DNA from 4 places in the Microtetraspora malaysiensis genome. Region 2 is predicted to be linked to each of the others. Evidence: riboswitches for the same ligand, from Rfam matches in the RefSeq annotation. Region 2 holds a riboswitch; each other region holds the start of a gene.

Region 1 (7,286 bases), 2.9 Mb from region 2:
CGATGCCGGCCCGTCCGGCGCACTCGGACGCGAGGGCGGTCACCGTGTCCGCCAGGGCGGCGGCGTCCCGGCGCGGCGCGGGGGCCTCGGCGCGGGCGAGGACCTCTCCGGTTGCGTCCACGACCGCGACGCGGACCCGCAGGTGCCCGATGTCGACGCCGAGGCCGAACGCGCAGCGGGGGGCGATCCGGTAGAGCGTCGCGGCGGGTCCCCTGCGCGCGGTGTCGGTGCCCGCCTCGTCGACGACCTCGCGCGCGATGAGCTCGCGCAGCGCCTGGGCGACGGTGGTCTTGGACAGGCCGGTCGCCCTGGTGATCTCGGGTCGGCCCAGCGGCCCCTCGCGCTCGATGACGTCGAAGACGGCGCGCGCGTTGATCGACCGGAGCAGGCCCTGCGGCCCCGCGAGGTAGTCGCCGCCCACGCTCACCCTCCGTCCCGGTGCCGAGTAGGTCGGAAACTTTCCTACTCAGGGTGAGCGCATTTCTATCCCATGGGCCGCCCCACGACAAGGGGGTACCGCGCGCGCTCCCATGACACGCGAACGCCGGTGCCTTCGGCCCGGTCCGCACAGCGGCGCAGCACCCCGTCGGGCCACGAGGACTCCGGGATGATGGGGCAGTTCGTGATCGTCGAACCCGGCACCGAGAGCCAGGTGAACCTCGCCCTCCCCACGCACCCAGGGCACTAAGGAGTGTCTGACAAATGCTGCCCGTAGCGAGCGCGATCCCAGACGGATGCATCGCAGGGCGGAGGAGGAGGCCGTAGCGGAGCCTACGGCCGACAATCCCGGGCCCCGCGGAAAGTCCGAGCCTGCGAGGACTTTTCGTGGGTGGGGTGGGGCGTCAACGCAGCGAGGCGCCGTCTGGGCCGCGCGCAGCAGGGCTTGATTTGTCAGACACGACCCAGGGAGGCGGGGGAAGGGCGGGGGCGTCGTCTTCCTCCGCTCTTCTACCCGACTCCGTCACGCCGCGTTGCCCACCACGCGTTTCGGCGTGATCCGGATCGCCACGCGTACGTCTTCCGGGGGCAGCCGCAGATACTCTTCTCCAGCGCCGGGGCCCTCGTACTTCTCAGCCAGCTCCACCGCCAGCCGCCTTCCCTCATCCTCGGTGACCGCCGCCACCCCGCGGACCTCGACGTATCTCTCGGGATCCGAACGGTCGACCACGCTGAGACTGGCGCGCGGATCGCGCTGCAGGTTCAGGACCTTGCGCCTGCCGGCCTGGGACGAGATGACCACGTCCTCACCGTCGATGCCGACCCAGACAGCCGAGGTCTGAGGGCTGCCATCGGGATTGAGAGTGGCGAGGATGCCGATGTTGGGGGCGTTGAGGATCTTCCTGGCGAAATCACTGAGAGAAAAGCTCATGATCGACAGCCTAGGCCGCAGGCGCGTGGATCTTGGCACGGGGTCCGCGCGCTTCGGCTGGAACGCCCGGCCGGGTCAACCCTCTCCCGCTCGCAGGCAACACCTTCCGTTACCGCATGCTCGGGGCGCTCCCGGGCGGCGCCAGACAAGAGACGCTCGGCTGGGATACCCCCAGCCGAGCGTCTCGCTATGTTTCTCACCGCCGGTAACTGATCACAGTGTTGCGACGACCCCCTACGCCTTGGCGGCGGGGCGGCCCAGGGCGCGCAGCTGGTCGACGCTCAGCGCCGAGACGTTCTCGTCGATGGGGTCCTCGGTGTACTGGTGGATGGCCCAGCTCTTCCAGTCGGCGGGCGGGGTCACGGTGCCCTTCGCCTTGCTGTAGTGGGCGACCCAGAGCGGGTACTCGGCCAGGCCACGGCCGTAGGTGTCGGCGAAGTTCCACCCGCTGTAGATCAGCGGCGTGGCGCCCGTCTTCGCCTTCACGTACGCGAGCCAGGTCTTGGCCCATTTGTTGACGTGCGCGACGGACATGCCGTCGGTCGCCTCCAGGTCGAGCACGAGCAGGTCGCCCTGCTTGCCGGGCTGCGCGTTCACCACGGAGAGGAAGTGCTTCGCCTCGGCGATCGGGTCGTTGCTGGGGTGCGCGAAGTGGTAGGCGCCGCGCACGATGCCCTTCTCGCCGATCTGCCGCCAGTTCCGGGCGAAGGTGCCGTCGCGGAAGGTCAGGCCCTCGGTGGCCTTGACGATGCCGAACTGCGCGGGGCTGGCGCTCCAGTCGTGGTCGGGCTCGTGGTTGGAGATGTCCTCTCCGTAGATGAACGGGGCGACGGCGGCCTTCTCCTCGGCCGCGGCGGGGACGGGACGGTCCGGTGTGGCGTGCGCCGGGCCGGACAGGACCAGGGCGGCCGACGTGGAGACGGCGGCCAGCAGTCCGGCGGCGGACGCGATGCGAAGGTTACGACGAAGAGACATCAGGTTTCTCCTACGGGGGGCAATCGAGGGAACTGCCTGGGGAGTGGGATCGGTGGTGTGCGGGGGCACACGGGTGCCGTCGCGCCCGCTCTTCGCGACCCGTGGCGGGGTCCGGGTCACCGTGAGCCGATGACCGCCGACTGCCTGCGCGACCCGCCGGAACGGTAAGAGCGTCCGGGGTTCGGGCAGGCGGGAGCCCGGGGGGTGAAAGTGCGAGAGCGGCGCGGAAAGGCGAGGTCGACGAGGCGAGCCTGAAGACCGGGCGCGAGGATGGGGGTCCTCGGGGCCGTCAGGCGGCGCCTACCGGCAGCGCGTCAGGCGAGGGCGCCGCGCGTGCCGTGACAGGTCCGGCCTGGGGGCTTCGGACGAGGGGTAGACCGATGCTCGGGCATGAAGGGTCCTCCTTCCTTCCACACCGCCTACCGGGTTAGCTGACGGGTTCGGGCTGGGAGGTGCCCTACGGCACGCCGCTCGGCGTGTCGATTCACCCCGGGAGTGGGTCCCCGGCTCCGCGCGTGGCGGACTCGGCGGCCGCGCGCCGTCCCGGTGGGGGTCCCACCGGTCACGCGCGGTCCTGGTATGAGGTCGCGGCACGGTAACGACGACGTTGGCGTCACCTACCGCGACATCGCCCTAAAGCTACCTAATCCGACATACAGCAATAAATAGGACAGATAATTTTTTACCTTCCACCTGACAGCATCGTCATGATCGAGTCAGGCGGACGTCGCCTCACGGGCCCCCTGGGGCCGCCCTCGGCGACCGTCCAGCCGGAAGGTCAGCAGCTTGGACCGCAGGTAGCCGAACTTGCAAAAGACGGGAGCGCGGTGGCGATCGCCACCGCGCTCCCGCGCGTACGTGTGGGGAGGGTCAGGTGAGCTGTTCGAGGGCGATCTCGAACGCGGTGCTCGCCACCCCGGTGGGCTCCGGCGAGCGCTCGTGGCACTTCCTGATCGCCGACTCGATGGTGGCCGACACGTCGGAGAAGATCGCCTCGTCGGAGACGTCCACACCCTCCCGCATCAGGAGGGCGAAGGTGCGGGCCATGCCGCTGTTGGCGATGAAGTCGGGCACGACCGCGACGCTCTTGTCGGCGTGCTCGTACGTCGGGCCGTAGAAGATCTCGGTGTCGGCGAACGGCACGTTGGCGCCGCACGCGATCACCTCCAGGCCGCGCGCCGCCATGCGGTCCACCTGCTCGCGGGTGACGAGCCGGGACGCCGCGCAGGGCAGGAAGACCTCCGCGCCGGCGTCCCAGACGGCGGCGTCGATCGCCTCGTGCGGCATCATGCCGGGGGCGCTCAGGGTGTTGCCGTCCTTGGCGAGGAACAGCTCGCGCACCTCGTCGAGGCCGTACCCGGCGGGGTTGAGGATCCCGCCGTTGCGGTCGATCACGCCGACCACCCGCGCGCCGGCCTGGGCCGCGTAGTAGGCGGCCGCGGCGCCGACGTTGCCCCAGCCCTGGACGATGACGCGCTTGCCCGCGATGTCGCCGCCGTAGACGGCGTAGTAGTGCCGCACCGACTCGGCCACGCCCCACCCGGTGATGAGGTCGGCGATCGCGTAGCCGCCGGAGCGCCCGGCGGGGGCGGGGGTGTAGTGGGCGTCCTCCACGACCTTGCCCACGCCGAGGCGGAGCCGTCCGACCCGCCGCACGAGCTCCCGGTCGGTGGCGTCGTAGTGGCCCCGGACCACGCCCTCCTGCGGGTGCCACAGGCCGTGGCTCTCCGTGATGGGCACGACCTCGCGCACCTCGTCCACGTTGAGGTCGCCGCCGGTGCCGTAGTACGTCTTCAGCAGCGGGGTGACCGCCTTGTACCAGCGGCGCAGCACGTCGTTCTTACGGGGGTCGCGCGGGTCGAAGTCGATGCCGGACTTGGCCCCGCCGATCCGGGGCCCGGAGACGGTGAACTTGATCTCCATCGTCTTGGCCAGCGACACGACCTCGTCGCGGTCGAGCCCGGGGCGCATGCGGGTTCCGCCGCCCGCGGCGCCTCCCCTGAGCGAGTTGATCACCACCCATCCCCTGGCCGGGGTCTCGGGATCTTGCCACTCGAAAACGATCTCCGGTGCCCGGTTCTCGAACCGGGCGAGCAGATGCTTCATATCCTGTTCCTGCTTCGGTAGAGGGTCTGGTGGTGATCGGCGCACCGCGGCCGGGCGGCCGTCACGCCCTCGGGCGTGACGACCCGGATCGCTAGAGGTTGCCGCGCCGGTCCTGCTCACGCTCCAGCGCCTCGAACAGCGCCTTGAAGTTGCCCTTGCCGAAGCCGAGGGAGCCGTGCCGCTCGATGAACTCGAAGAAGACCGTGGGACGGTCGCCGATCGGCTTGGTGAAGATCTGCAGGAGGTAGCCGTCCTCGTCGCGGTCCACGAGGATGCCGCGCTTCTGCAGCTCCTCGACCGGGACGCGTACCTCGCCGATGCGGGCCCGCAGCTCCGGGTCCTCGTAGTAGGAGTCCGGGGTGTCGAGGAACTCGACGCCCTCCTCCCTCAGGAGGTCGACCGTGTGCAGGATGTCGTTGGTGGCCAGGGCGAGGTGCTGGGCGCCCGGCCCCCGGTAGAACTCCAGGTACTCGTCGATCTGGCTCTTCTTCTTGGCGATGGCCGGCTCGTTCAGCGGGAACTTCACCCGGTGGTTGCCGTTGGCCACGACCTTCGACATCAGGGCCGAGTACTCGGTGGCGATGTCGTCGCCGATGAACTCGGCCATGTTGGTGAAGCCCATCACGCGGCGGTAGAAGTCCACCCACTCGTCCATGCGGCCCAGCTCGACGTTGCCCACGACGTGGTCGAGCGCCTGGAAGAGCCGCTTCGGCGCGCCCGCGCGCTTGACGTAGGAGGAGGTCCGCTCCACATAGCCGGGCCGGTACGGGCCGTCATAGCGCGAACGGTCCACCAGGCTGTGGCGGGTCTCGCCGTAGGTGGCGATGGCCGCGATCCGGATCGTGCCGTGCTCGTCGGTGACGTCGTGCGGCTCCTCGATCACGGTCGCGCCCTGAGCGCGGGCGTGCTCGACGCAGCGGTCCACGTCGGGCACCTCGAGCGCGATGTCGATGACCCCGTCCCCGTGCGCGCGGTGGTGGTCGTGCAGCGGGCTGTCCGGGGCGACCCCGCCCTTGATGACGAACCGGATGGCCCCGCTCCTGAGCACGTACGCGTGGTGGTCGCGGTTGCCGGTCACCGGGCCGGAGTACGCCACCAGCTCCATGCCCAGGGCGGACTGGAAGTAGTGCGCCGACTGCGTGGCGTTGCCCACCACCCATTCGATGGCGTCCCATCCGGTCACCGGGAAGGGGTCGGTGGAGTCGTCGTAGGAAACCAGGCCCACGAGCTGCTGCAGCTCGTCGAGGTTGAGTTCGGCCAGGCGTTCCTGGTCGGTGAGGGTCTGCTGGATGCTCACGATCTCCTCCAATGACTGGGTGCCTTCCCCCGCAAAACGGGCGGACTTCGCATATGGGAACGCATGCGAAAGGAGCTGCGCAAGAAACCCGAAAGTCGCTATTCGATCTGCCATGTTTGTCGAGCGGTCGCGCGGTTACGCTGTACAGATTGTCCACCTCGTGCGGCGGCAGCTCGACGGAGGCGCTCAGCCGAACGCCGCGAGACCTCGCCGGGCGGTCGCGCCACGTACGCGGGATCGTGAAGCGGGCGCGGGAGTGGGCGGCCGGTTACTCTCGGCGAGTGAGAATTCTGGTCACCGGAGCGGCCGGCTTCATCGGAAGCCACGTCGCCGAGATCCTTGTCGAGGCCGGTCATGACACGTCCGGCTTCGACGTGCGCGACGGCGCGGACATCCGGGACGCGGACGCGCTGGACCGCGCGACGGACGGCGTGGACGCGGTCGTGCATCTGGCGGCCAAGGTCGGGCTCGGCGTGGACATCGCGGACATGCCCTCCTACGTCTCCGTGAACACGTACGGCACCGCCGCGCTGCTGGCCGCGATGGCGCGGCGCCGCGTCGCGCGGCTGGTCCTCGCCTCGTCGATGGTCGTCTACGGCGAGGGCGCCTATGACTGCGCCGCGCACGGCAGGGTGCGGCCGGGACCCCGCGCCGTACGGGATCTGGCGGCCGGGTTCTTCGATCCACGCTGTCCGCGCTGCGGCGCCGCGCTGACCCCGGCCGCCATCGGCGAGGACGCGCCCCTGGACCCGCGCGGTGTCTACGCGACCACCAAGGTCTCCCAGGAGCACCTGGCCGCGAACTGGGCACGTGAGACCGGCGGCACGGCGGTCGCGCTGCGCTACCACAATGTGTACGGTCCGCGGATGCCCAGGGACACTCCGTACTCCGGAGTGGCCGCGATCTTCCGATCCGCGCTGGAGGCGAGGCGGGCGCCGGCGGTGTTCGAGGACGGCGGGCAGTTGCGTGACTTCGTCCACGTGCGTGATGTCGCCCGCGCGAACACCGTCGCGCTCGACGCCGGGGCGCCCGGCGCGTTGGCCGCGTACAACATCGCCAGCGGAGAACCGCACACCGTCGGGGAGCTGGCGGCCGCGCTCGCCGCGGAACGCGGCGGCCCCGAACCCGTGATCACCGGTGAGTACCGGCTGGGCGACGTGCGGCACATCGTCGCCTCGCCGGACCGGGCGGCGGCGGAGCTCGGATTCCGCGCCCGCGTCGGCTTCGCGGCCGGGATGAGGGAGTTCGCCACCGCGCCACTCGGCTGAACCGCCCGTCACGGGCACGGCGGCCGGCCGCCGGCGCCGATCGCCCGGGCGGCGTTGATCAGGCCGATGTGGCTGAACGCCTGGGGGAAGTTCCCGATCGGTTCCCCGGTGACCTGGTCCACCTCCTCGGCCAGCAAGCCGACGTCGTTGGCGTACGAGGCCGCGGTACGGAACACCCGTTCGCCGCGTCCGGTCTGCCCGGTGAGAGCCAGCGCGTGGGCGAGCCAGAAGGTGCACAGCAGAAACGTCCCCTCGGGGCCGGTGAGCCCGT
Region 2 (7,286 bases):
TACGGCGTGAAGTGGCTTCCCTTCGGCGGCTACATCCGCATGATCGGCATGTTGCCGCCGCGGCCGAGCGATGACCCCACCAAGCTGCGCAGCGTCTCGACCGGTCCGTGGCAGGGCCTCATCGAGAACGCCAGGGCCGTCGCCTCCGAGGAGATCCGCCCCGGCGACGAGAGCCGCGTCTTCTACCGCAAGCCCTGGTGGCAGAAGGTCATCATCATGTCCGGCGGGCCGGCGATGAACTTCGTGCTGGCCTTCGCGCTGTTCTCGGTCGTCGCCATGGGCTTCGGCGTCCAGACGTACAAGCCGGTCGTCTCGACGGTGTCCCAGTGCGTGGTGCCGGCCACCAAGGCCGAGCAGCGCGATTGCCGGCCGAGTGACCCGATTACCCCGGCGGCCAAGGCCGGCCTGCTTCCGGGTGACCGCATCGTCTCCGTCGGCGGCACGCGGGTGAGCTCGTGGGAGTCGGCGACCGCGCTGATCCGCGCGCACGGTGCGGGCCGTACCGACCTGGGCGTCGTCCGCGGGGGCAAGGAGACGACGATCGGCGTGGACCTGATCGCCCAGGACCGCCCGTCGGTGGACGACCCGGACAAGATCGAGAAGAATGTCGGCTTCCTCGGTGTCGCGCCGACGATGGTCGTCGAGAAGCAGGGCCCGGGCTTCGTCGTCAGGCAGATGTGGGACTTCACCCAGCGCACCGCCGTCGCCATGGTCAACATCCCCAAGAAGATGGTGGGCGTCTGGAACGCGGCCTTCTCGGGCGAGAAGCGCGACCCGAACGGGCCGGTCGGCATCGTCGGCGCGGGGCGCTTCGGCGGTGAGATCGCGGCCTCGTCCGTCCCGCTCGAAAACAAGATCATCATCTTCATCAACCTGCTCGCGGGGCTGAACCTCGCCGTCGGCATGTTCAACCTCATCCCGCTGCTGCCGCTGGACGGCGGGCACATCGCGGGCGGCCTCTGGGAAGGGCTCAAGCGAGGCTTCGCCCGCGTCAGCCGCCGCCCCATGCCGGGGTACGTGGACGTCGCCAAGGCGTTGCCGGTCACGTACGTCATGGCGGCCCTGTTGCTGGTCATGGGCGGCCTGCTGGTCTACGCCGACCTGGTGAACCCGATCCGCCTGTCCGGCTGACCGCCGAGCCCCGGCGATGTGGTGATCACGCGGGCGGGCGCGCCTCGGGGGCGGGGGCGTGCCCGCCCGCGCGATCGCGGGGGGTGAGGTGGATGGCTTCAGTACATCGAGATGTGCACGTGGTCGTAGTGGTTGGCGGTGACGCCGCCGCGGTTTGACATCGTCCGCCATCCAGGGCTGCCGAGGTTGTAGATCCGCTGCTGCCAGATCACGTACTTGACGCCCAGCTTGGAGCCGTTCTTGATGACCCAGGCGGCGACGCTGTCGCCCAGGGCCTTCATTCCCGAGCTCGGCATGGCGCCGCCGGAACTCATCATGAAGTCGCAGGCGCGGCCGAGAGGATGCTCGCCGCCGTCGTTCTCGGCCCGGTAGCAGCCGACCGTGAACTTCAGGTCGAAGTTCTTGCTGACCTGTTCCTTCATCAGCCGGGTCCGCGGCGTGATGTTGTCGCTGCCCGAGGGCAGCTCCGGAGCCCAGCCGCCGGCGGAGCGTCTGCCCGGCGCGATCGGTATGAGCTGATCGAGCTTGGCCCGGATGTCGTCGATCAGCTTCTCGGCGTCCTTGCGCTGCCGGGCGACCTCCTCCGACCGCGTCTTGATCTCCGTGATCAGGGCGGCGGCCGCGTCCGCCGCGGCTTTGCGCTCCGCTTTGAGCGTGGCGAACTGCGAGACCACGACGGCCTGCTCGTCCTGGAGCTGGGCCAGCACGGCCGCCCCTTGCAGGTCGGGGGTGCCGAACAGGCCGAGGTCGTGCGTTTGGTAGCGCAGGCCCGCGAGGCTGACCATCTCCCGCCGCGCTGCCTCGAAGTCGCCCTCGGCCTTGGCCAGCCGCTCCTTGGCCGCCTTCTCCGACTGCTGGGCCTTGGCGAGCTCGACCCGTTTGCCGTTGTAGTCGGCGATCAGTTTGTCGATCTTCTTGCGCAGGTCGGCGAGCTGCTTCTTGAGCTGGGTCTCGCTTGGCTTGGGAGCGGCGGCGCCGGCGGCAGAGGCAGTACCGAAGACGAGGGCGGCGGCGGTCAGCGCGGCCGCGGCCGCCGGAAACGCGCGGGGCAGAGCCCACTCCTCTCCATCTGCCGGCCGGGTTAGCTGACGGGTTCGGACTGGAGAAGTCCGGGCACGTGCGTGCCTTCACCCCAGGTGCTCGGCGTCCGTCCCGTACGAGGACGGATCGCCACAAGGTCGTGGGTCCCCGGCTCCCGGGCGAGGCGCCCGGGATTAGGCGCACCGGCGGTGACCGCCGGTGCGATGGATAGTAGTGGTAAAAGCGAGGTTTGCGCTAATTAAAGTTGCAATCGATTAGAGATCAATTCGTTATCGAGGATTCGCGAAGCATCCGGGCGGCCTCCTCGGGCGCGACGTCGTTGACGAAGGCCCCCATCGCCGACTCCGACCCCGCCAGATACTTCAGCTTGTCCGGCGCCCTCCGGACGCTGAAGAGCTGGAGGTGGAGGTGGGCCAGCTCCCGCCGGTACCGCACGGGCGCCTGGTGCCAGGCCGCCACGTACGGCATGGCCACCCCGAACAGCGCGTCAAGTCGGCGCAACACCCCGGTGTAGAGCGGCCCGAAGGCGGCCCGCTCGTCCGCGTCCAGGGAGGGCAGGTCCGGCACCCGCCGATGCGGATAGACGTGGACCTCGAACGGATAGCGGGCGGCGGCCGGGACGAACGCGGTCCAGTGCTCGTTGGCCGCCACCACCCGAGGCCCCTTCCGCTCGGCGGCCAGCACGTCCGCGAAGAGGTTGCCGCCGCGGTGCCGCGCCGCGACGTCGAGCATGTGCCGGGTACGCGGCGTCACGTACGGATAGGCGTAGATCTGGCCGTGCGGGTGGGGGAGGGTGATGCCGATCTCCGCGCCCCTGTTCTCGAAGCAGAAGACTTGCTCCACCCCCGGCAGGGCGGCCAGCTCGGCGGTGCGGTCGGCCCACGCGGCGAGGACGAGCTCCACCTGGCCGGGGCCGAGCGAGGAGAAGGACGCGTCGTGGTCGGAGGTGAAGCAGACCACCTCGCACCGCCCGGTGCCGGGCCGCGCCGCGCTCAGCCCGCCGGGATCGGGAAAGTCGCCCTCCGCGAAACTGAACGAGGGGAAGCGGTTCTCGAAGACCGCGACGTCGTAGGCCGAGGGGATCTCCGAGGCGGGGTGCGCCGGGCAGAGCGGGCACTCGTCGGCGGCAGGCAGGTGGGTCCTGGTCTGGCGATGCCCGGCGATCGCGATCCACTCGTCCATGAGCGGGTCGTAGCGCATCTGCGAGGCGGGCGGGCGCGGCGGCAGGTCGCGCGGGTCCACCGCGCCTCGGTCGGCGTCGTCGCGCCGGTCGTAGTAGAACAGCTCTCGCCCGTCGGCCAGGTGTGTGATCGTGCGCTTCATGCCGTGGGCTCCGCCCGCTCGTTCGGCTCGGACGGATCGGCCAGCAGCAGCTCGCCCACGCGCTCGGACAGTTCCGCGCGGGCCTCGGCGGGCAGGCCGGTGTCGCTCACGACGACGTCGGCCCGATCGAGGTGGGCGATCGTGCTGATGCCGACCGTGCCCCACTTGGAGTGGTCGGCCAGGACCACCAGCCGCTGCGCCGACCCGACCAGCTCGCGGTCGGTCTCGGCCTCCAGCAGGTTGGGCGTGGTGAACCCGGCGCGGACGTTCATCCCGTGGACGCCGAGAAGTAGCACGTCGACGTTCAACGAGCGGATCGCCGCCACCGCGACCGGGCCGACCAGCGCGTCGGAGGGGGTGCGTACGCCCCCGACCAGCACCACGGTCTGGTCCGGCCGTCCGGACCGGTGGAACACGTCCGCGACCTTCAGTGAGTTCGTGATGACGGTCAGCTCGGGCACGTCGGTGAGGTACCGCGCCGCCGTCCACGTGGTCGTACCGGCCGACAGCGCGACCGAGCTGCCCGGACGCACGAGACGTGCGGCGCGGCGCGCGATGGCCTCCTTCTCGGCCTGCTGCCGCGCCGACTTGGCGGAGAACCCCGGTTCCTCGGTCGACCCGGCGCCGGAGATCGTGGCGCCTCCGTGGACCTTCTCGACCAGCCCCCGATCGGCGAGCGCCTCCAGGTCGCGCCGAATCGTCATGTCGGACACGCCGAGGTCCCGGACCAGCTCCGCGACGCGCGCGCCACCGGTTCTGCGGATCCGCTCCAGGATCGCCTGCTGCCGTAACTGGGCCAGCATCACCGCTCCAATCAACAGATTCCAACAAACTATGCCACATTGTTTCGGGGGATCATGTTTGATCCTGAGGATATGAGCGGCGACGCTGTACGGGCCCGGCCGCCTCATGAAGAGTGAGGGCACTGGCTGTACGACGGAAGGCGGTTCCCGCATGGGCAAGCGAGCGCGCAAGTCGAAGTCACGGAAGAAGAAGCAGGCGAACCACGGCAAGCGGCCCACCGGCCGCTAGCCGGCCCGGGCCTCGGGGCGGTGGGTGGCACCCTCGGCGCCCCCACCGTCCACCGGGGCCTCAGCGCGTACGGCGGCCGCTTCGCCGGAAGTCCGCGGCGGCCGCGACCAGCACGCCGGCGACCATGAGGAGCCGCAGCCCGATGTCGGGAAACCGCGTCATGGTGCCGAAATACCGCTCGGCGGCCACGAGATCGAGCTTGTACGACGCCACTGTGTTCATGTAGACGCTGTGCGCGATCGAGAGCACGGCCGCGAGCGCGAGCGTGCAGACGGCGACGCCCAGTCCCGCCGACAGCGCGGCCCTGCGGCGGTTCGGCGCCAGCAGAAAGCCCGCGGCCAGCAGGGTCGCCGAGGTCGCCGGAAGGATCCAGCCGAGCGAGGTGTAGGCGAACCTGCCGGTCGTGATCAGGCGCAGCCCCTTGTGCGCCATCCTGGCGGCATCGATCCACAGGCCCTGGTAGACGGCACTGTGTGACAGGCGCGGCAGCTTCTCGGCCACCAGGCTCCTGACATGGTCCAGCTTCACGTTGAGATCCACCGGAAGCCCGCGCTGTTCGAGCGCGGCGGCCGCCTCGTCCACACTCCACACCTCGCCCGCCGTCCACACAGCGACCATGGAGAGCGGCGCGAGCACGCACCCGAAGGCGATCAGGAGGGCCGCGAACCCCGCCGCGAGGTGCCAGCGAGGACGGCCCGACGCCGCACATCGCCGGCGCAGGCGGAGCGGTTCGGCGTGCGCGTCCGTCTCGGTCACACCACCGCTCCTCCCCCGTGCGTTTCCGGGGGAGATACCCGCGACGCCGGACGGCACGGGGAAAGGCCGGGTCAAGAAGACGCTCAGGGGAGGCGCTGCTCGACCCAGACGATCTTCCCCTGGGCGGTGGGACGCGTTCCCCAGCGGTAGGCGAACCGCTTGATCAGCATCAGCCCGCGCCCGGTGTCGTCGTCCAGGGCGGGCGTGCGCGGCGCCGGGGCCGTCGAGGAGCCGTCGGCGACCTCGCACACCAGCGTCCGGCCGCGCAGCAGACGCAGCTCGATCGGCGGCCACCCGTGCTTGAGGGCGTTGGTGACCATCTCGCTGACGATCAGCTCGGTGGTGTCGGCCAGGCTCATGAGACCCCACGCCGACAGCGTGCTCCGTACGAACCTGCGGGCCGTGCGGACGAACCGGGGGTCGTCCGACAGTGGGAAGGACGCCATCTCGTCCGGGTCGAGATCACGGACCCGGGCCAGCAGCAGGGCGATGTCGTCGCGCTCGTGCCCGGGCCGCTGGCTGTTGATGGTCAGGTCGCACATGTCCTCGAGATCTTGGAGCGGTCCCGCGAGCAGGTGGCGCAGCGCCATGATCCCCGCGTCGATGTCCCGCCGCCTGCTCTCCACCAGCCCGTCCGTGTAAAGGGCGAGGACGCTGCCCGCCGGGAGCGTCAGCTCCCGCGTCTCCAACGGGTCGCTGCCGATGCCGAGCGGCAGCCCCGGCGGCATCTCGACGATCTCGGTCGACCGGTCGGGATGGAGCAGGATCGGTGGCACGTGGCCGGCCCGCGCGATCGAGCAGTTGCGCGTGATCGGGTCGTACACGGCGTACACGCAGGTGGCGATCTGCGTCGGGTCGAGGTCCTGGCTCATCAGGTTGAGCCGGAAGAGCACCTCGTCGGGAGGCAGGTCCAGGCTCGCGAGGGTGCGCGCGGCGGTGCGGAGCTGGCCCATGGTCGCGGCCGCTCTGGTGCCGTGCCCCATGACGTCGCCGACGACCAGCGCGGAGCGGCACCCGGGCAGGGGGATCACGTCGTACCAGTCGCCGCCCACGCCCATGAGGTCGCTCGCCGGGAGGTACCTGGAGGCGATCTCCATGCCGAGGGCGTGCGGCAGCTCGGCGGGCAGCAGGCTGCTCTGCAGCGTCAGGGCGGTCCGGCGCTCACGCGTGTACAGCAGGGCGTTGTCGACGCAGACGGCGGTCCGCGCGGCCAGCTCCTCGGCCACCGCGACGTCCTGTTCCTCGAACGGCGGGCCTCCCGGCCGCCGGGTGAACACCGCGCATCCCAGCACCCGTCCGCGCGCGCTGAGCGGTACGGCAAGGAAGGAGGTGTCGGTGAGCAGCGCCGCGATGGTGCTCTCCTGGTCGAGGCCGCTGCCGATCAGCCGCGCCGTCTCGGCGTCCAACTGGGGATACATGAGCGGCATGCCGGTCGCCATGCACTGGGCGTGGGGGAGCTCCGAGGGGTAGGCCGTCACTTCGTCGAGCGGGACGGCCCGCACCCACGCGTACGGATCGTCGGCGGCGACGCCGAGGGCCATCCGCCGGACCAGCGCCGTGCCGTCCAGCGGGCGGGACGGGAACTCGCCGTCCACGACCAGCCGGTCGTGGATCAGGACTTCCGCGGTGTCGGCGAAGCGCGGAACGGCGACGTCCATGAGCTCGCGGCTCGTCTCCGCGAGATCAAGCGTCGTGCCGATGCTGCGGCTCGCCTCGTTCAGGAAGGTCAGCCGCTCGTTCGCCGAGACCGCACTGCTCCGGCGCCACTCGGACTGGTTCCCCTCTATGGGGTCCTTGATCAGGCAGTTACGGTTCAAATCCGTTTCTCTCCGGAGAGGCAGAAGATGCCCCCGAATCGTAAAGAGAAGATCTGCCGCATTTCAGGTGTTTGCCAGATGACGGGAGCCGGACCGTCACAGGATGCGATCTCGCTCACGCGGCGGCGGCAGGGCCGCGCGAGCACCTCCGGACACGAAGGAGGCCGCCTCCGATGCCGGAAGCGG
Region 3 (7,286 bases), 4.3 Mb from region 2:
CCGAGCTCTGCTCCGACCCGGCCGTCGTGGCCGAGGTGCAACGGGCCGTGGACAACGCCAACCTCTCCGTCTCCAGGGCCGAGCAGATCAAGAAGTTCGCCATCCTCGACATCGAGCTGAGCGAGGACTCCGGCCACGTCACGCCGAAGCAGTCGATCAAGCGTCACGTCGTGGCACGCGACTTCGCCAAGCAGATCGACGACCTGTACGCGTAACTCCACCTGGCGGGACGCCACCCGCCAGGTCCGGCGCCTCCTCGCGTATGTGCCGCCCGCTGTACGCCGCCCGCGCAGGGCCGCGGGCGGCACGATGGGCGTGGCCCGGGTGCCGCGGACGGACTTTCCGGCCACCGGATACCGGTCGCCACTGCTGAACGCTTCCGGCGGCCGCTAGGACTGCGCTTCCCCGGCTTCCGGGAGCGCCCGGCCCCGTGGGGCCTCCTCCACCCGGCCGGGCGCGAGCAGGCCGGTGAACCGGGCGGCCACGAGGTCCCAGCGCCACTCCTCCTCGATCCACGCTCGGCCACGCTCCCCCATGGCGCGGGCACGCGCGGGATCGCTCAGCAGCTCGACGAGTGCGGCCGCCACCTCCTCGTGCGACGTCCCGTCGACCATCAGTCCGGTCTCGCCGTGCCGTACGGCGTCGGGGGCGCCGCCGGACGCGCCCGCGACGACCGGCAGGCCGGTCGCCGACGCCTCCAGGTAGACGATGCCGAGCCCCTCGACGTCCAGCCCGCCCAGGCGGGTACGGCACGGCATGGCGAAGACGTCGCCGGCGTCGTAGTACGACGGCAGGTCGGCCCAGGGCACGGAGCCGGTGAGCACGACGGAGTCCGCGAGCCCGCTCCCCTCCGCCATCCGCCGCAGTGCGCCGCGCGAGGGGCCGCCCCCGACCAGCAACAGCATCGCGTCCGGGATCCGGGCGCGGACCAGCGGCCAGGCGCGGACCAGCGTGTCCTGGCCCTTGCGCGGCACCAGCCGCGAGACGCACACGACCACGGGCCGCTCACCGAGCCCCAGCGACATCCTCACCCGCGCTCCCCCGGCGCCCGGGTGGAAGGTCGCGGTGTCCACGCCCGGCGCGAGCCGTACGAGCTTGGCGTCGGGGATGTGCGGCGCGAGGTGGCCGCGCGTGTACTCACCCAGGTAGGTGACCAGATCCGCGCCCTCGCCGATGCGGCGCAGGAGGTCGCGGGCGATCGGCAGCCGGGCCCAGGACGCCTCGTGGCCGTGCGTCAGCATGACCACGCGCCGGGCCCCGGCCTCACGCAGGGCGGGGGCGAGCAGGCCGAGCGGGGCCGCGGCGCCGAAGACGACGGTGCGGCAGTCCCGCGCCAGCTCGGCGGCCCGGCGCGCCACCGACGGCCCCGGCAGCATGAGCGAGGTCGGGTGCCGCACCACCTCGTACGGCTGCCGCGCGTCGAACGCCTCGCACCCCTTCCAGCGTGGGGCGTAGACCACGACCGACGCCGGGTCGAGGCGGGAGGCCAGCCCGTGGACGAACGCCTGGATGCCCCCGGGCCTCGGCGGGAAGTCGTTGGTGACGAACAGGGTCCTGTCCACGGCCCCTCCTCCGGGTCCGCCGCTCTGCACGGTCGTCGCGTCACGGCCGGGGCACGCCATTGAGGCGCGCCCAGGACCGTGCCATCGCGATGCGCTCGGCGGTCGAGGGGTGTGAGGCGTAGAGCATGTAGTCCAGGGCGCTCGGCGACAGGTCCGAGATGTTGCGCAGCGCCAGGCTCTTCTGCATGGCGATGAACGGGGCCGGGTCGCGGGTGAGGTCGAGCGCGTGCGCGTCCGCGCGGGCCTCGATCTGCCGGCTCACCACGTTCTGCGCCGGCCCGGAAAGCACGGTGCCGAGGGAGATGAGCCCGACGAGCAGCGCGACGGCCCGGGGGTCGCCCGCCGAGGAGACTCCCGCGCGGCGGCGCAGCGCCTGGAACACGAGGAAGAGCAGGCAGGTGCCCGCCGCTGCGCCGAGGGCGCCCACCAGCGTGCCGTACAGGACGTCGTCGTTCTTGGCGTGGCCCAGCTCGTGCGCGACGACCAGCTCGACCTCCTGCTCCGGCTGACTGACCAGCGTGTCGTAGACGACGATGCGGCGGGTGGCCCCGAACCCGGAGACGTACGCGTTGAGCGCGGTGGTGCGGCGGGAGGCGTCGGCGACCAGCACGTCCTTGACCGGGACGCCGTCCCTCTGGGCCATGGCGAGCAGGTCGGTGCGCAGCTGCCCGGCGGGCAGCGGCGTGAAGTTGTTGAACATCGGCTCTACCACGACCGGGTACGCGAAGGACACCACGACGGTCAGCGCGAACGCGCCCACGGAGGCGGGGATCCACCAGGCGCGCGGCCACTTGCGGGCGAGTGCGACGATCACCAGCACGGCGATGCCGGAGAGCACGATCTGGAGGGCGAAGTTCTTCAGCCGGTCGGCGGACCAGGAACCCCAGGTCTGCGTGGACAGGCCGTAGTCCCGCAGCACGCCCTCCATCCACATGCCGAGCGGCCATCTGAGCACCAGCGAGACGACGTAGACACCGAGCAGGCCGATGATCGCCTTGATCCACCAGGGTCCCCTGAGCCGCCCGATCAGCCGGGCGCCGACCGGGGTGAGGACGAGCACTCCCCCGATGAGCAGGGTCAGCGCGAGCGACAGGTAGCCGGGAGGCGACGTCGCCGCGTCGAAGGCGTCGGCGCGGTCGAGCTGGGCGCGGGTGAAGTCCAGCGCGGGCTCGGCGCGCACGTCCGGAGCGTCGGGGCCGAGGGGCCGCCACGGGGTCGTGACCGCGACGACCGCCAGCAGGGCCGCGCCCAGAGCGAGCAGCGTGATCGCCGCCGCCCGGCTCCCGGAGTAGCGTCCGGCTCTGGAGCGGCCGACATGTCCGGCGACGTCGCTCTGTGACATCCCCATCACCCCTTCGCAGTCCGCGGCGGTTCTCGTGCGGGCGGGCCATATCAGGCGAGCTCGCGGCGCAGGTATCCTCGCCAGGCCGCGGTCAGCTCCGCCAGATCGGTGCCTAACGTTTCTACCAGCGCCGTGGTGATGCCGTGGCGACGCGCCGCCCGATAGAGAGCCACCAGGGCGTGCTCCCCGTACCGGTCGGCAATGTACCGGCAGGCCAGCCATGCCTCCTCGTACGCCTGCGGGAGCCGCGGCCCGCCGGGCCGGAACGCCTCGCGGCCGGGCAGTGCCACGGGCGGCGTTCCGGAACGGACCTCGGCGGTGAGCTCCGCCGCGACCGCCCGCGCCGTGAGGCCGCTGCCGTGATAGCCGACGTAGTCGGCGAAGCCCTCCACCAGCCAGGCCGGCATGTCCCCGGAGAGCGCGGCGCCGGTGGCGACGTGGGTCAGCTCGTGGGCCAGCACGACCCGGCGGCCGGTCGGGGAGAGCCGGCCGAACCCGGACGGCGCCACGATCACGTGGTCGACGTCGGCCAGGGCGGCCAGGCCCGCCACCCCGGAGGGCGACGCGAGCACCTCCGCCTGCTCGTCGGTCGCCGGGACGAGGATCACCGCGTCCACCTGCCCCCAGACCCGGGCGACCGTACGGCGAGCGGAGTCGGCCACGTCGGCGAGCCCGGCTCCGGCACGGGCCCCAGGCGTGGAGAGGGACGGCGGCGTGGACGCCGCATGCCCGGTGACGACGACGGCGTGCTTCCCCCTGGCGATGGAGGCGCCGACCCATATCTCGGGGTGCTCCCCCATGACCGTCCGCGCCGTGGCGAAGGCCCGGTCGGGTGGGGCGTCGGCGGCCAGGCCGGTCACCGACGCCACGACCAGCACGGCCGCCGTGAGGCGGGCCAGAGCGAGCATGCGGAAATCGTACGGGTCGCCGGATATGCCGCGACCCCGCCCCTCTGGACGAGGGACGGGGCCGCGAGGCGTGTCCGGTCAGACCCCACCCCGGCCGGGGGGCGTCCCGGGCGCGCCCGGGATGGGGTCTTCTTCTGCCGGACGTACCCGGCCGATGGGCGGGGACGCTCCTGGGGGCACGTCGGGAGCGTCAGGTCCGACAGCCCGGGGGAACGGCTGTCGGCATCGGACGCTCACCGCCCATCGGCGGGCGCTCCTGTGTTCTCAGCTGCCGGGGCGGACCGCTCCGACGAAGCTGCTCTTGCGGTAGGCGTCGAGCTTGTCGATGCGGACCACCGCGCCGGTGTGCGGCGAGTGGATCATCTTGCCCTTTCCGACGTACATACCGACGTGGCCGCCGCCGCTCGTGAAGATGAGGTCACCGGGCTTGAGCTTGCTCCAGGCGACCTTCTTCTTCACACCGCTGCGCTGTGACCAGGTGGTGCGCGGGATGTCCACGCCGGCCTTCTGCCAGGCGTACTGGACGAGGCCCGAGCAGTCGAACGCGCCGGGGCCGCTGGCGCCCCATCGGTACGGGTCGCCGAGTTGCTTCTTGGCCACTTCGACGGCCTTGCGGGCCAGCTGCTGCTGGCGGGCCGCCTTGGACTGGCGGCTGGAGGTCTGCGCGGTGGCGACCGTCACGGTGGCCGACATTTCGGCTTCCGTCAGGGCCGTCGCACTCGTGGTCGTGACCTTCTCCATGGTGAGGCCGTCCGTCACGGGGTCGGCCGAGGCGGGGGAGGCGCCGACGGCCCCGAAGGAGACGCCGATCGCGGCGCCGCCCAGGGTGACGCGGGCAAGGCGGGACAGACGTGCAGGGGTGCTGGACAGGATCGCTCCTAGGGTCTTCCGCTTGCGCCTACCGGGTTAGCTGACGGGTTCGGGCGGGGAAGTCGCCCTACGGCGCGAAGCGCGCCGATTCACCCCGGACCTTCGGCAGAAGGTCGATGGTTCCCCGGCTCCGTGCCTCCTGACTGCACGGACTCGGCATGTCGCTTCACCTCAGGAAGTCCCGAAGCTGGCGACGGATGCTGCGCGAACACGGCGTCGGACCGTTGTTCGCGGCGGTGGCGTGGCGCTCACCGCGGCCCAGAAGTTACCGATTCGTGCCACAAGACGGCAAAGGCCTAACCAAGAAATAAAGATCGAATAAACGATCCGGGCAAGCGGAAACCCCTGGGTAGCCGATATTTCCGGACAGTCGATGTGACCCTGCTCACATTTGCCGCATCACACCACAAATTGGCCACATCGGCCACATCGATCACTCCGATTGCGAGATCGATTCCGGCGTTCGCCTTTACGCCACGAAGATCGTCAACGGCCCCATTTTGATCCACTTCGGTGTGAGAGTTATCACATTTCTCACTAAAGATCGGAAGTCATAATCCAGCCCTGCGCGAGCCGGCGTACTTCGCGATGGATCTTTTGTCTCCATCGCCTTCCCAGCCCGCGCTTCGGCGAATGGGCGAGGGGCACCGCACGCGCCGACGACACGCCGTCATTGTTCGCGCGCCGGGCGGACGGACGGCGGGGCCTCGGGCGAGGCCGCGTGGGTGCGCGCCACGCAACGGAGTCCGCGTGGGGCCGGTAACGGCCCTCCGGGCGACGTGACGGGCCCCTGGGGGCGGGCAGGGCACGTGAGCCGGCGCGCTGTCCGCATACGTATCACCAGGATCGCGGGCGCGGAGCGGTAGGGAGCGAGGACCGCAGCGTTGGCCCGCGGGCGTCGCGAGGACCGCGGGTTCCTTCCGGCGAAGCGCCCGACCCGGCCAAGCCGGAAGAGCAAGGCCGCATACGCGAAGCGGGACACCGGTCAGCCGGTGTCCCGCCAGATCGAGAGTCCGCTATCCAGCGGCACGGATCAAGGGCGCACCGCCCCCATCGCGTTGTACTGGGCCAGCGTGACGACCTTCACCACGTCACCCGTCTGCGGAGCGTGGACGACCTTGCCGTTTCCGGCGTAGATGCCCACATGGCCGAGCCCGGCATGCCAGAGCAGGTCGCCGGCCTGCAGCGCGTTGAGCGGGACCTTGCGGCTCGCCCCCCACGCCCACTGCTCATAGCTCGTCCGTGGCAGCGACACCCCGCCGGCCGACCACGCGGCCTGGACGAGTCCCGAGCAGTCCCACGAGCCCGGCCCGGTCGCGCCGTACCGGTACGGCTTGCCGATCTGCCGGTAGGCGAACTGAAGCGCGGCGAGCGCGTTACCCGAGGCGGGCCCGGAATACACGGCACCGGCGCTGTTGGTGTTGCCCGGGTTGTACGCCCCGATGCGGCGCAGCAGCTCGGTCTGCTCCTTGACCAGCTGGTCGGCCTGCTTCTTCTCCTTGAGGAGGTCGGCTTTGACCTTGGTGGCCTCAACGTAGACGCCCTTCTTCTGATCCCGCTGTTTCTTGAGATCAGCGATGGCGCCCTGGTACTCGTTGAGCTGCCGGGCCCGCCCCTGCGAAAGCTGGTCGAGCGCGGCGAGGCCGCTGAGCATCGATTCGGGGTTCGGGCTGTAGAGCAGCCCCATGGAGACGATGTCTCCGGTCTGGTACGTGCTGGTGGCGACCGTCACCAGACTCTCGCGCAGTACGTCGACCCTCTCGGCCTTCTTGGTGTAGCTGGCGTTGATCTCGGCGTACTGCTTCTTGGCCTTCTTCCACTTCTCGTTGGCCGCGTTGTACTGGTCCACGACCTTGTCGGCCTGCTCGTTCAGCTTCTTCAGCTTGGCCTTGGCCTGCGCGACCGTGGGCTTGGGGTCGGCCTGGGCGCCAGTTATTGGCAACAGCAGCGCCACAGCTGCCAAGCCGACAACGACCGCGGGTACACGCCCTCGCACTGACGTCCCCTTCGATATAGACAAATCTGGGGCGCGACTTTACTCAGGCGATCATGGTGATTCAACCTATTCGCAGGTATTCGCACCGCTCATCACCTATGGCGACCAGCAGGGAACCCTCAGTGATCACGCACGGCCGAGACGCCGGAGCAACAGCAGCGACGGCACCGGCCGCGCCCCCATCCGGCGTACGGAATCGGCCACCTCGCGGTCGGAGGAGACCACCGCGATGGCGCGCCCGGCGGGCTCCGCCTTGACGAGCTGGCGGATGAGATCATCGGCGATCTGACCCGGGGCGCTGAACATCACCCGGACCCCGCGCGGAGCCGACACCTGCACCGGCCCGTTGAGCTCCGCTCCGTCGAAGACGCAGGTCACCTCCACCCTGGCCTGTACGGCGAGGCCGCCGAGCCCGGTGAGGAGCCGGGCCCGCTGGTCCGCCAGCGTGAGCGTCGGATAGCCCGTCTTGGTGACGTTGTAGCCGTCGATGATGACGTGCAGGTTGGGAATGGCGAGCAACTGGTCGAACAGCTGGGGATCGTCGTCGGCGAGCGCCCTGGCGGGCACCGCGCGCACGCTCGGCGCGCCCGGGACCACCGCCGACACGT
Region 4 (7,286 bases), 2.3 Mb from region 2:
TGGGAGACAGTGTCAGCCGCATGGACAATTACGAGCCCGAGCTGAACAGCGATCGCCCGAAGGACCCGCGCGACACCACGACTCCCCGGGCGATCGCGTCCGACTACCGGGAACTCGTGCTCGGCGACGCGCTGACCGCCGACAAGCGCGCCCTGCTCAAAGGCTGGCTCGTACGCAACACCACCGGTGATGAACGCATCCGCGCCGGGCTGCCCAAGGGCTGGAAGGTGGCCGACAAGACCGGCACCGGCAACTACGGCAGGGTCAACGACATCGCCGTCGTGTGGCCGCCGCCCCGGCCCGCCCGCAAGGCGGCTCGGTGGGGGCCCACCGGCAGGCCCCCACTCTGGAAGGTCGGACCCCGTCGACTGTCCGAAAGGATGCGGCCGTCGGGTGGCACAGCGGGTCAGTCGGTGACGCTGCCCGCGCTGAGATTGGCGACCGCGCCGGTCATCGCGCTGGCCCGGTCGGAGGCCATGAAGGCCGCCACGTCGGCGACCTCGGCCAGGGTCGGCAGCCGCTTGAGCATGGTGGCCTGTTCGCCACCGGCCTGGAACTGCTCCGGCGTGAGACCGACGGTCGGGGCGATCAGGGAGAAGACCTCGGCGATGAGAGGGGTCTCGGGGATGGAGTTGGAGCGCAGGCACACCACCCGGACGCCAGCCGGGCCCAGCTCGGCCGCCAGCACGCGGGAGAACGCCTCGATGGCGGCCCAGGCCGGGGCCATGCCGCCGACGAGCGGGGCGGCCAGCCGCGCGGGTGTGGCGGACAGCGTCATGATCACCCCGGAGCCCTGCTCGGTCATGTGCCGGGCCGCCGCCGTCGCGGTGATGAACTGGGCTTTGGTGTAAAAGTCGATCGGACGGCTGAAATCCTGCTCTGGCAGGTCGGCCAGGGGGGTGCCCTGAAGACCCCGGTGCGATATGCCCGTGGCGTTGAAAGAGATGTCGATCTGACCGGCCGCGCGCCTCACCTCGGCCAGGTGGTCGGCCACCATCGTGCGGTCCAGGACATCCACGCGGGCGAACTCGGCCTGTCCGCCCGCGCTCACAATCTTGTCGGCCAGCACCTCAAGCCGATCGAGATCACGTCCGGTGAGGAAGACGCGGGCTCCCTCCCGAGCGAAGGTCTCGGCCACAGCACCGCCAACCGCTCCGGTGGCCCCGTAAATGACAGCGTTCTTGTTCACCAGCATGGTGTCCTCCAGTGGAGATACGAAGATGCCGATCTACTAGCATCATGAAAGCAATCTAGATCGCGCAGTTGCGTGATGCAAGTTGCCTGCGTGGCGGTGAGGAGTGCCTGATGCTCGGCAGGTTGTACGACAACGAGGTGTGTTCGGCGGCACGCGCCCTGGAGATCGTCGGTGAGCGCTGGAGCCTGCTGATCATCCGCAACGCGATGTTCACGGGCGCCACCCGGTTCACAGAGTTCCAGCGCGCGCTCCGCATCGCCCCGAACATCCTGACCAGCCGCCTGCAGCGGTTCGTCGAGGCCGGCCTGATGGAGACCAGGCCTCAGCCGGACGCCCCCGAGGTGCACGAGTACGTCCTCACCGACAAAGGACTGGACCTCCAGCCTGTGATCATCGCGCTCACCCACTGGGGTGACCGCTGGGCCGCCCCCGACGGACCGCCGATCATCTACCGGCACGACGGTTGTGACGGCCCCCTCCGCCAGCACCTCACCTGCGACAACTGCGGCGCCACCCCAACGTCCGCGGAGGTCGGCGTCCTCCGGGGACCCGGCATGCCACCCGGCCGCTGAAAGCCGACTGACGGGAACATTTGTCCAATCCGCCGGCGGCACGGACGGCGACAGCGGGCTCATGATTACTTCCCCGGGGGTCGACGACGGCCGGAGGCCGGGTTCAGCCCGTGGAGTGCGGCGCATCTCCGCCTCCTGATCCGGACAGCAGAACGCCCCCGGCGGTCTGCCGGGGGCGTTCATGGGGTCACGTCTGTCAGACGGACATCACGCGGTGTAGACGGGGTAGCCGAAGCCCGTCACCTGGCTCATCGGCCGGGTGCGGATCTCGACCTTGCCGTTGCCGGTGTTGCCTTCGACGGTCTTGATGGTGCCGTCGCCGTTGTCCTTGACGACGAGGCCGACGTGGTCGATGCCGTAGATGCTCTTGCCGCCGTTCCAGTCGAAGAACACGACCGCGCCGGGCGTGGCCTTGTTGCCCCAGCGGTGGTTGTCCTGGAACCACTTGGCGTGCTGGACGGTGTAGGCGTCCCAGCCGAGGACCGGGCGCAGACCCGCCTTCTCGCCGACCCAGGAGACGAACATGTCGCACCAGGGGGCGTTGGCGTAGGCGTTGACGTGGCCGCCGTCACGGGCGACGGTCTCCTTCGCCCGCTGCGAGCTCATGTACCACTCGTGGAACTTGGTGCCGCCGCCGTTGGCGTTCTCGCTGACGCCGACCTGGTCCTGCGCGATCTTCAGGAGCTGCTCGGGGCTCACCTTAGGCAGCGAGGCGGCCTTCTTCATGAGGGGGCTGACGCTGGCCGCCTGCGTGCCGGCCGGAAGGGTCTCCGCGTGGGCCGCGGCCATCGTCACGGGGACGGCGGTGCCGGCGGCGAGGATTCCGGTGATCAGGGCAGTACGAAGAAGAGTCTTAGGGGCTCGCATTACGGGGGTCTACTCCCTTGCTTCCAAGCCGCCTACCGGGTTAGCTGACGGGTTCGGGCGTGGAAGTCGCCCTACGGTACGGCTGTACCGATTCACCCCAGAGTGATGGTGGGTCCCCGGCTCCGCGACGACGCGGACTCAGCGGTCGAGCGGTCAGGTCCAGGAAAGGACAACCGCATGATCGGTTATGGGGCAGGCATACTGCGCAGAGGTCAGGTATGCGCCGTGTTCCCAGAACAGTAATAGACGAACCCAAATCGGTCAAGCATGGACAAACTGGGACATAGTTCCGTAATGATCGGTTAATGGGGTTCCGGCCTCAGGGTCAGGGAGATCGACGATCGGCCGCAGGGCGCGCAACCCCCTGCGGGTACGCCGATCCCGATGCCGCGGGCAGAGATCGGCGGCCGGGCGCCGGCGCGCGGCGGCAGCCCCGTAAAGATCTACGAAGAGGCTTGGGCCGGGCATGGGGATTCCCTGGTCATCGGGATGCCGTCGACGAGCGGCGAGATGTGCCGGACCGGGCGCCGGCCCCGGGCGGATCGAGGTCCGGGGCTCCGGCGAGGCCGAGATCGCTGAGCGGAGACCGTGTCCGGGCGGGCGAGTGGCGGGACAGCAGGCATCCGATCAGCGCGGCGGCGAGGCCGGCCAGCCCGGCCGCCGCGAAGCCGCCCGCCGGCACCGACAGGTCGATCGCTCCCCCCACGATCGGGGACCCGAGCGCGAAACCCGCGCTCAGCGCCGAGGATTGCAGCCCTGTCGCTTCGCCACGCACGCTGGCGGGCGCGAGCCGGCTCACCGCGTCGGCCACCGTGGAAAGAGTCGGCGCGGCGAGCAGCCCCGCACCGACACCGGCCACGCACAACCAGGGCCAATCGTGGGCCAGCCCGGCAGGAATGGTCGCCAGCCCGAGCAGACCGAGCAGCAGCCACGTGGGCAGCGGCCGGGGGAGCGCGCCGTACACCAGCCCACCGACGATGGAGGCTACGCCGTACACCGCCACGACCACGGCGGCCCAGGACACCTGGCCCGCCTCTTCGAGGGTGGCGACGATGGCCAGGTCGGTACCACTGAGCAGCATCGTGACGCCGAACGCCATCACCAGCACGGCGATCATGTCCGGGCCCAGCCACTCCCGGCGACGGGGGCGGCCGGCCGTGTCGGCCTCCGCCTCGTCCTCGGCACGCAGCGGCGGGTTGAGCAAGGCGATCCCCGCTCCACCCGCCACGATCGCGGCGCCGACGCCCCAGGCCACCACGCCGGGGGACACCTTCGCCGCGCAGAGGATCACGATCGGTGGGCCCACCATGTACGACAGCTCGCCCTGCACCGATTCCAGCGCGAACGCGGCCCGGCGCTGTCCCGCCGTCGTCATCGCGGCGATCGCCTGCCTGGTCACCAGCGAGGCCGGCACCAGCAGCAGACCCGCCGCGAAGGCGGCGACCAGCAGGATCCCGTACGGCATTATCGGCACGCTCAGCCAGAACACGACCTGCAGTACGACAGTGACCCGCAATACGATGCGCGGACCCCGCCAGTCGATCATGCGGCCAAGCAGCGGCCCGCCCAGCGCCATCCCTGCGGTCATAGCCGCCGCGACGCCACCCGCTGCCGCGTAGCTCATGTCCAGGCCCAGCACGACATACATCGTCAGCGCCATCACAGATGCTGTGATGGCGGTACGGGCGAGCAGCGACATGCTCAGCAGTGGTGCCATTCCTGGCACGGCGAGTACCTGTCGGTAGCTGGTCACCTGCGTGACGCTAGATCCTCTGCCGTGCCATAGGAAGTGGTTATTTTGTTGGAGATGGCATAATGAATACTTATGGCTGGGGATCTTGAGACCGCGTTGCTGCGGTCATTCGTCACCGCCGTGCGGGCGGGCAGCATCAGCCGCGCCGCGACCGCGCTCGGACACACCCAGCCCGCGCTCAGCCAGCAGTTGCGCAAGCTCGAGAGCGTCGTCGGCCGTCCGCTGCTGCACCGGTCGCCATCTGGCGTCTCGCCGACGCGGGCGGGTGAGGAGCTCCTGCCGTACGCCGAACGCATTCTCACGCTCTCCGCACAGGCACTCACCGAAACCGGGCGCGCGCTTACCGGCCACTGCGGCATCGGGCTGCTTGAAGACCTTGCCGCGTCCCGGCTTCCGCAGGCCCTCGCCGACCTCGCCCGGCTGCACCCCGGCGCGACGTTGGAGGTGCTGAGCCTTTCCAACGCCGCGATGCGGGAGGCCTACGACGCGGGCCGCGTCCAACTCGTGCTCGACGCGGTGCCGGACGTTCCCGGGCCGCCGCGCTGGACGGTACGCCGCCCGCTGGTCTGGGCGATCGGCCAGGGGGTGGACGTGACTGCCGACCCGCTGCCGGTGGTGCTGTTCTCGAACCCGTGCTCCTGGCGCACGTCAGTGCTGGAAACGATGGAACGTGCCGATCGGCGCTGGCGGGTGGCGTTCGAAAGCAACAGCCTGGTCGGTGTCCTCGCCGCGGTACGGGCCGGGCTCGGCGTCGCGGCGCTCATGCCCGCAAACCTCGAACCAGCCATGGCCTGCCACAACGCGGACGCCCTGCCCACCCTGCCGGACGTCGAGCTCGGTCTCGTACGGCACCCACCGACCGAAGGTGATCCCCTGATCGATGCGGTGGAGACCGCGCTACGACGCATGATCTGAGAATGGCGGCTGGGTCAGCGGGCAGATCCCGGCGTCAAGCCCCGCCGCGCCCGGTGGGGACCGTGGAAGGTCTGTGCGATCGCTTCGACGGTGTGGGTGCCGTCGTCCAACGTCTTTCTGGGGACGCGCCCATGCCGGGGGCGCGGCAGCACGCCGACCGGGCGATCCACCCGTACACCCCGGCGCAGGACACCCGGCGCCGTACCGGCACGCCTACTGCTGGGGGGACACGGTCGGAGTGCCAACCGCTTCGAGGGCGATGACCTGTTCCAGAGCGCGCCGCAGCATGGCGATCTGGTCCCTGCCGACAAGCCGGGACCATCGCTGCTCGACGTCCGCGAGGATCCGGGCGGCTGCGGCCTGGGCCATCCTGCCCTGGTCAGTGAGCCGGATGATCTTCGCGCGGCGGTCGGCCTCGTCGGCGACCCGCTCGAGGTAACCGTGATCCTCCAGGTCGCCGACAAGTTCACCGATCGCCTGCTTGGTGAGTCCGGAGCGTTCGGCGAGCGTGGTCAGCCGCGAACCTTCGGCGTCGATGTTCCGGAAGACCGAGCCGTGGACGAACCGGATCCCCTCGAACCCTTCGTCGGCCAATTGCTGGTGAAGTCCCTCAAGCGCGATGTCTCTGACCTGCGTGAGCAGGGTGGGGAGTGGCAGCTTCGGGTTGCCGCTCCCGCGTTCTGAACGCGTCGTCATCGTCGTGCGGTCCTTCTTTCGGGCGAGTTCGTCAGGCCGCTTGACAGTATCATCCAGCATGGTAAGGTCACCTGACTGTAAGGCGACCTGACTAATTCTGGAGGACGAAATGCCCAACATTGCCGAACGGCGCGAGCAGTTCGCGGCGATGTTCACCCGGCCCTTGCCTGCGGACGTCGACTCGTCGGCGACGACACTCGGCGGGCGGCCGGCACTGGAGCTGCGGACCACGGCGCCGGGCACGGCGGGCGAGGACGTGCTGCTGTATCTCCACGGCGGTGGGTTCGTGGTCGGGTCGGCGCGGGTCACCGCCCACCTCACCGCCGCGCTGCTGCGGCACCTGGACGGCCGGGCGGTCTCGCTCGACTACCGGCTGGCGCCCGAGCATGCGTTCCCGGCCGCACCCGATGACTGCCTGGCGGCCTACCGCGACCTGCTGGACTCCGGTGTCGACCCGCAGCGGCTGGTGGTCGCGGGCGACTCGGCCGGTGCCGCCCTGGCCGTCGTCACCATGATGCGCGCCCGGGACGCGGGCCTGCCGATGCCGGCGGCGGCGGTCCTGTTCTCGCCGGCGGTCGATCTGACCCTCAGCGGCGCGAGCATGCGGTCCAAGGACGGGGTGGACCCGTTCTTCGCTCCGGCCGATCTCAAGTGGCTCTTCGATCGGTACCTCGCCGGCGGTGACGGTGCGGCGCCTGAGGCGAGCCCGGTCTTCGCCGATCTCACCGGGCTGCCGCCCCTGCTGATCCAGGTCGGCTCGAGCGAGCTCCTGCTGGACGACGCTGTACGGCTGGCCGGACGTGCCGGGGCCGACGAGGTCGCGGTGACGTTGGAGGTTGTTCCCCGTCAACCGCACGTGTTCCAGCTCGACGACGAATCGGCCGAGGCGGCAGCGGCGCTGGAGCGTGCCGGCCGGTTCCTGGCCACCCGGCTCGGCGGCGAGAAGGAGGACTCATGAACCGGCCGGCCGATCAGGTGATGGGGCAGGTACGCGCGCCCCGCGACGAGGGGTACGACGAGGAACGCGCGTGAGCACATCGGTCACTTCAGCGGTATATAGCGAGGAACCCCGGGCGTTCACGCCCGGGAGGAATCGCTTCCCTCGCCTCGCCCGGACGCTAGTCCGCCGGGTGGCCCGGAGGTGAGATCCCTCCGGGCCACCCGGCACGCTAGTCCGGGCGTTTCTGGTTCTCGATGTACTCCTTGATGATCGACAGTGAACCGTCGCCGCAGGACGCCGCGAAGTGCGACGGTGACCAGGAATGGCCGCCTCCGGCACTTGGTAGGG

What was found. Region 2 has a riboswitch for cyclic di-AMP ahead of ACQP1V_RS10810 (coiled-coil domain-containing protein). Riboswitches for the same ligand answer to the same signal wherever they lie in the genome.
Region 1: it holds a riboswitch for cyclic di-AMP, as region 2 does, so the genes downstream of both, ACQP1V_RS24365 (glycoside hydrolase family 25 protein) here and ACQP1V_RS10810 (coiled-coil domain-containing protein) in region 2, are expected to answer to the same signal.
Region 3: it holds a riboswitch for cyclic di-AMP, as region 2 does, so the genes downstream of both, ACQP1V_RS30750 (C40 family peptidase) here and ACQP1V_RS10810 (coiled-coil domain-containing protein) in region 2, are expected to answer to the same signal.
Region 4: it holds a riboswitch for cyclic di-AMP, as region 2 does, so the genes downstream of both, ACQP1V_RS21645 (CHAP domain-containing protein) here and ACQP1V_RS10810 (coiled-coil domain-containing protein) in region 2, are expected to answer to the same signal.

What each region holds. Positions count from the first base shown of each region.
Region 1 covers NZ_CP191998.1:5,134,297-5,141,582, forward strand. Annotated here, with positions in the region: gene ACQP1V_RS24355 (ROK family protein) at 1-421, opposite strand, end outside; gene ACQP1V_RS24360 (PPOX class F420-dependent oxidoreductase) at 962-1,369, opposite strand; gene ACQP1V_RS24365 (glycoside hydrolase family 25 protein) at 1,604-2,344, opposite strand; cyclic di-AMP (ydaO/yuaA leader) riboswitch at 2,746-2,884, opposite strand; gene ACQP1V_RS24370 (Glu/Leu/Phe/Val dehydrogenase dimerization domain-containing protein) at 3,215-4,450, opposite strand; gene hppD (4-hydroxyphenylpyruvate dioxygenase) at 4,542-5,747, opposite strand; gene ACQP1V_RS24380 (NAD-dependent epimerase/dehydratase family protein) at 6,029-7,015, shown strand; gene ACQP1V_RS24385 (glycoside hydrolase family 15 protein) at 7,024-7,286, opposite strand, start outside.
Region 2 covers NZ_CP191998.1:2,226,859-2,234,144, forward strand. Annotated here, with positions in the region: gene ACQP1V_RS10805 (M50 family metallopeptidase) at 1-1,131, shown strand, start outside; gene ACQP1V_RS10810 (coiled-coil domain-containing protein) at 1,230-1,916, opposite strand; cyclic di-AMP (ydaO/yuaA leader) riboswitch at 2,188-2,362, opposite strand; gene galT (galactose-1-phosphate uridylyltransferase) at 2,434-3,495, opposite strand; gene ACQP1V_RS10820 (DeoR/GlpR family DNA-binding transcription regulator) at 3,492-4,298, opposite strand; gene ACQP1V_RS10825 (50S ribosomal protein bL37) at 4,450-4,527, shown strand; gene ACQP1V_RS10830 (hypothetical protein) at 4,588-5,283, opposite strand; gene ACQP1V_RS10835 (ATP-binding SpoIIE family protein phosphatase) at 5,367-7,100, opposite strand.
Region 3 covers NZ_CP191998.1:6,526,747-6,534,032, forward strand. Annotated here, with positions in the region: gene ACQP1V_RS30730 (AMP-dependent synthetase/ligase) at 1-215, shown strand, start outside; gene ACQP1V_RS30735 (glycosyltransferase family 4 protein) at 390-1,562, opposite strand; gene ACQP1V_RS30740 (M48 family metallopeptidase) at 1,603-2,904, opposite strand; gene ACQP1V_RS30745 (hypothetical protein) at 2,955-3,812, opposite strand; gene ACQP1V_RS30750 (C40 family peptidase) at 4,077-4,505, opposite strand; cyclic di-AMP (ydaO/yuaA leader) riboswitch at 4,693-4,851, opposite strand; gene ACQP1V_RS30755 (C40 family peptidase) at 5,716-6,678, opposite strand; gene ACQP1V_RS30760 (NYN domain-containing protein) at 6,805-7,286, opposite strand, start outside.
Region 4 covers NZ_CP191998.1:4,565,928-4,573,213, reverse strand. Annotated here, with positions in the region: partial or broken gene bla (class A beta-lactamase) at 1-293, shown strand, start outside; gene ACQP1V_RS21655 (SDR family NAD(P)-dependent oxidoreductase) at 407-1,195, opposite strand; gene ACQP1V_RS21650 (winged helix-turn-helix transcriptional regulator) at 1,306-1,767, shown strand; gene ACQP1V_RS21645 (CHAP domain-containing protein) at 1,975-2,634, opposite strand; cyclic di-AMP (ydaO/yuaA leader) riboswitch at 2,649-2,788, opposite strand; gene ACQP1V_RS21640 (MFS transporter) at 3,116-4,387, opposite strand; gene ACQP1V_RS21635 (LysR family transcriptional regulator) at 4,460-5,302, shown strand; gene ACQP1V_RS21630 (MarR family winged helix-turn-helix transcriptional regulator) at 5,516-6,058, opposite strand; gene ACQP1V_RS21625 (alpha/beta hydrolase) at 6,108-6,956, shown strand; gene ACQP1V_RS21620 (transposase) at 7,168-7,286, opposite strand, start outside.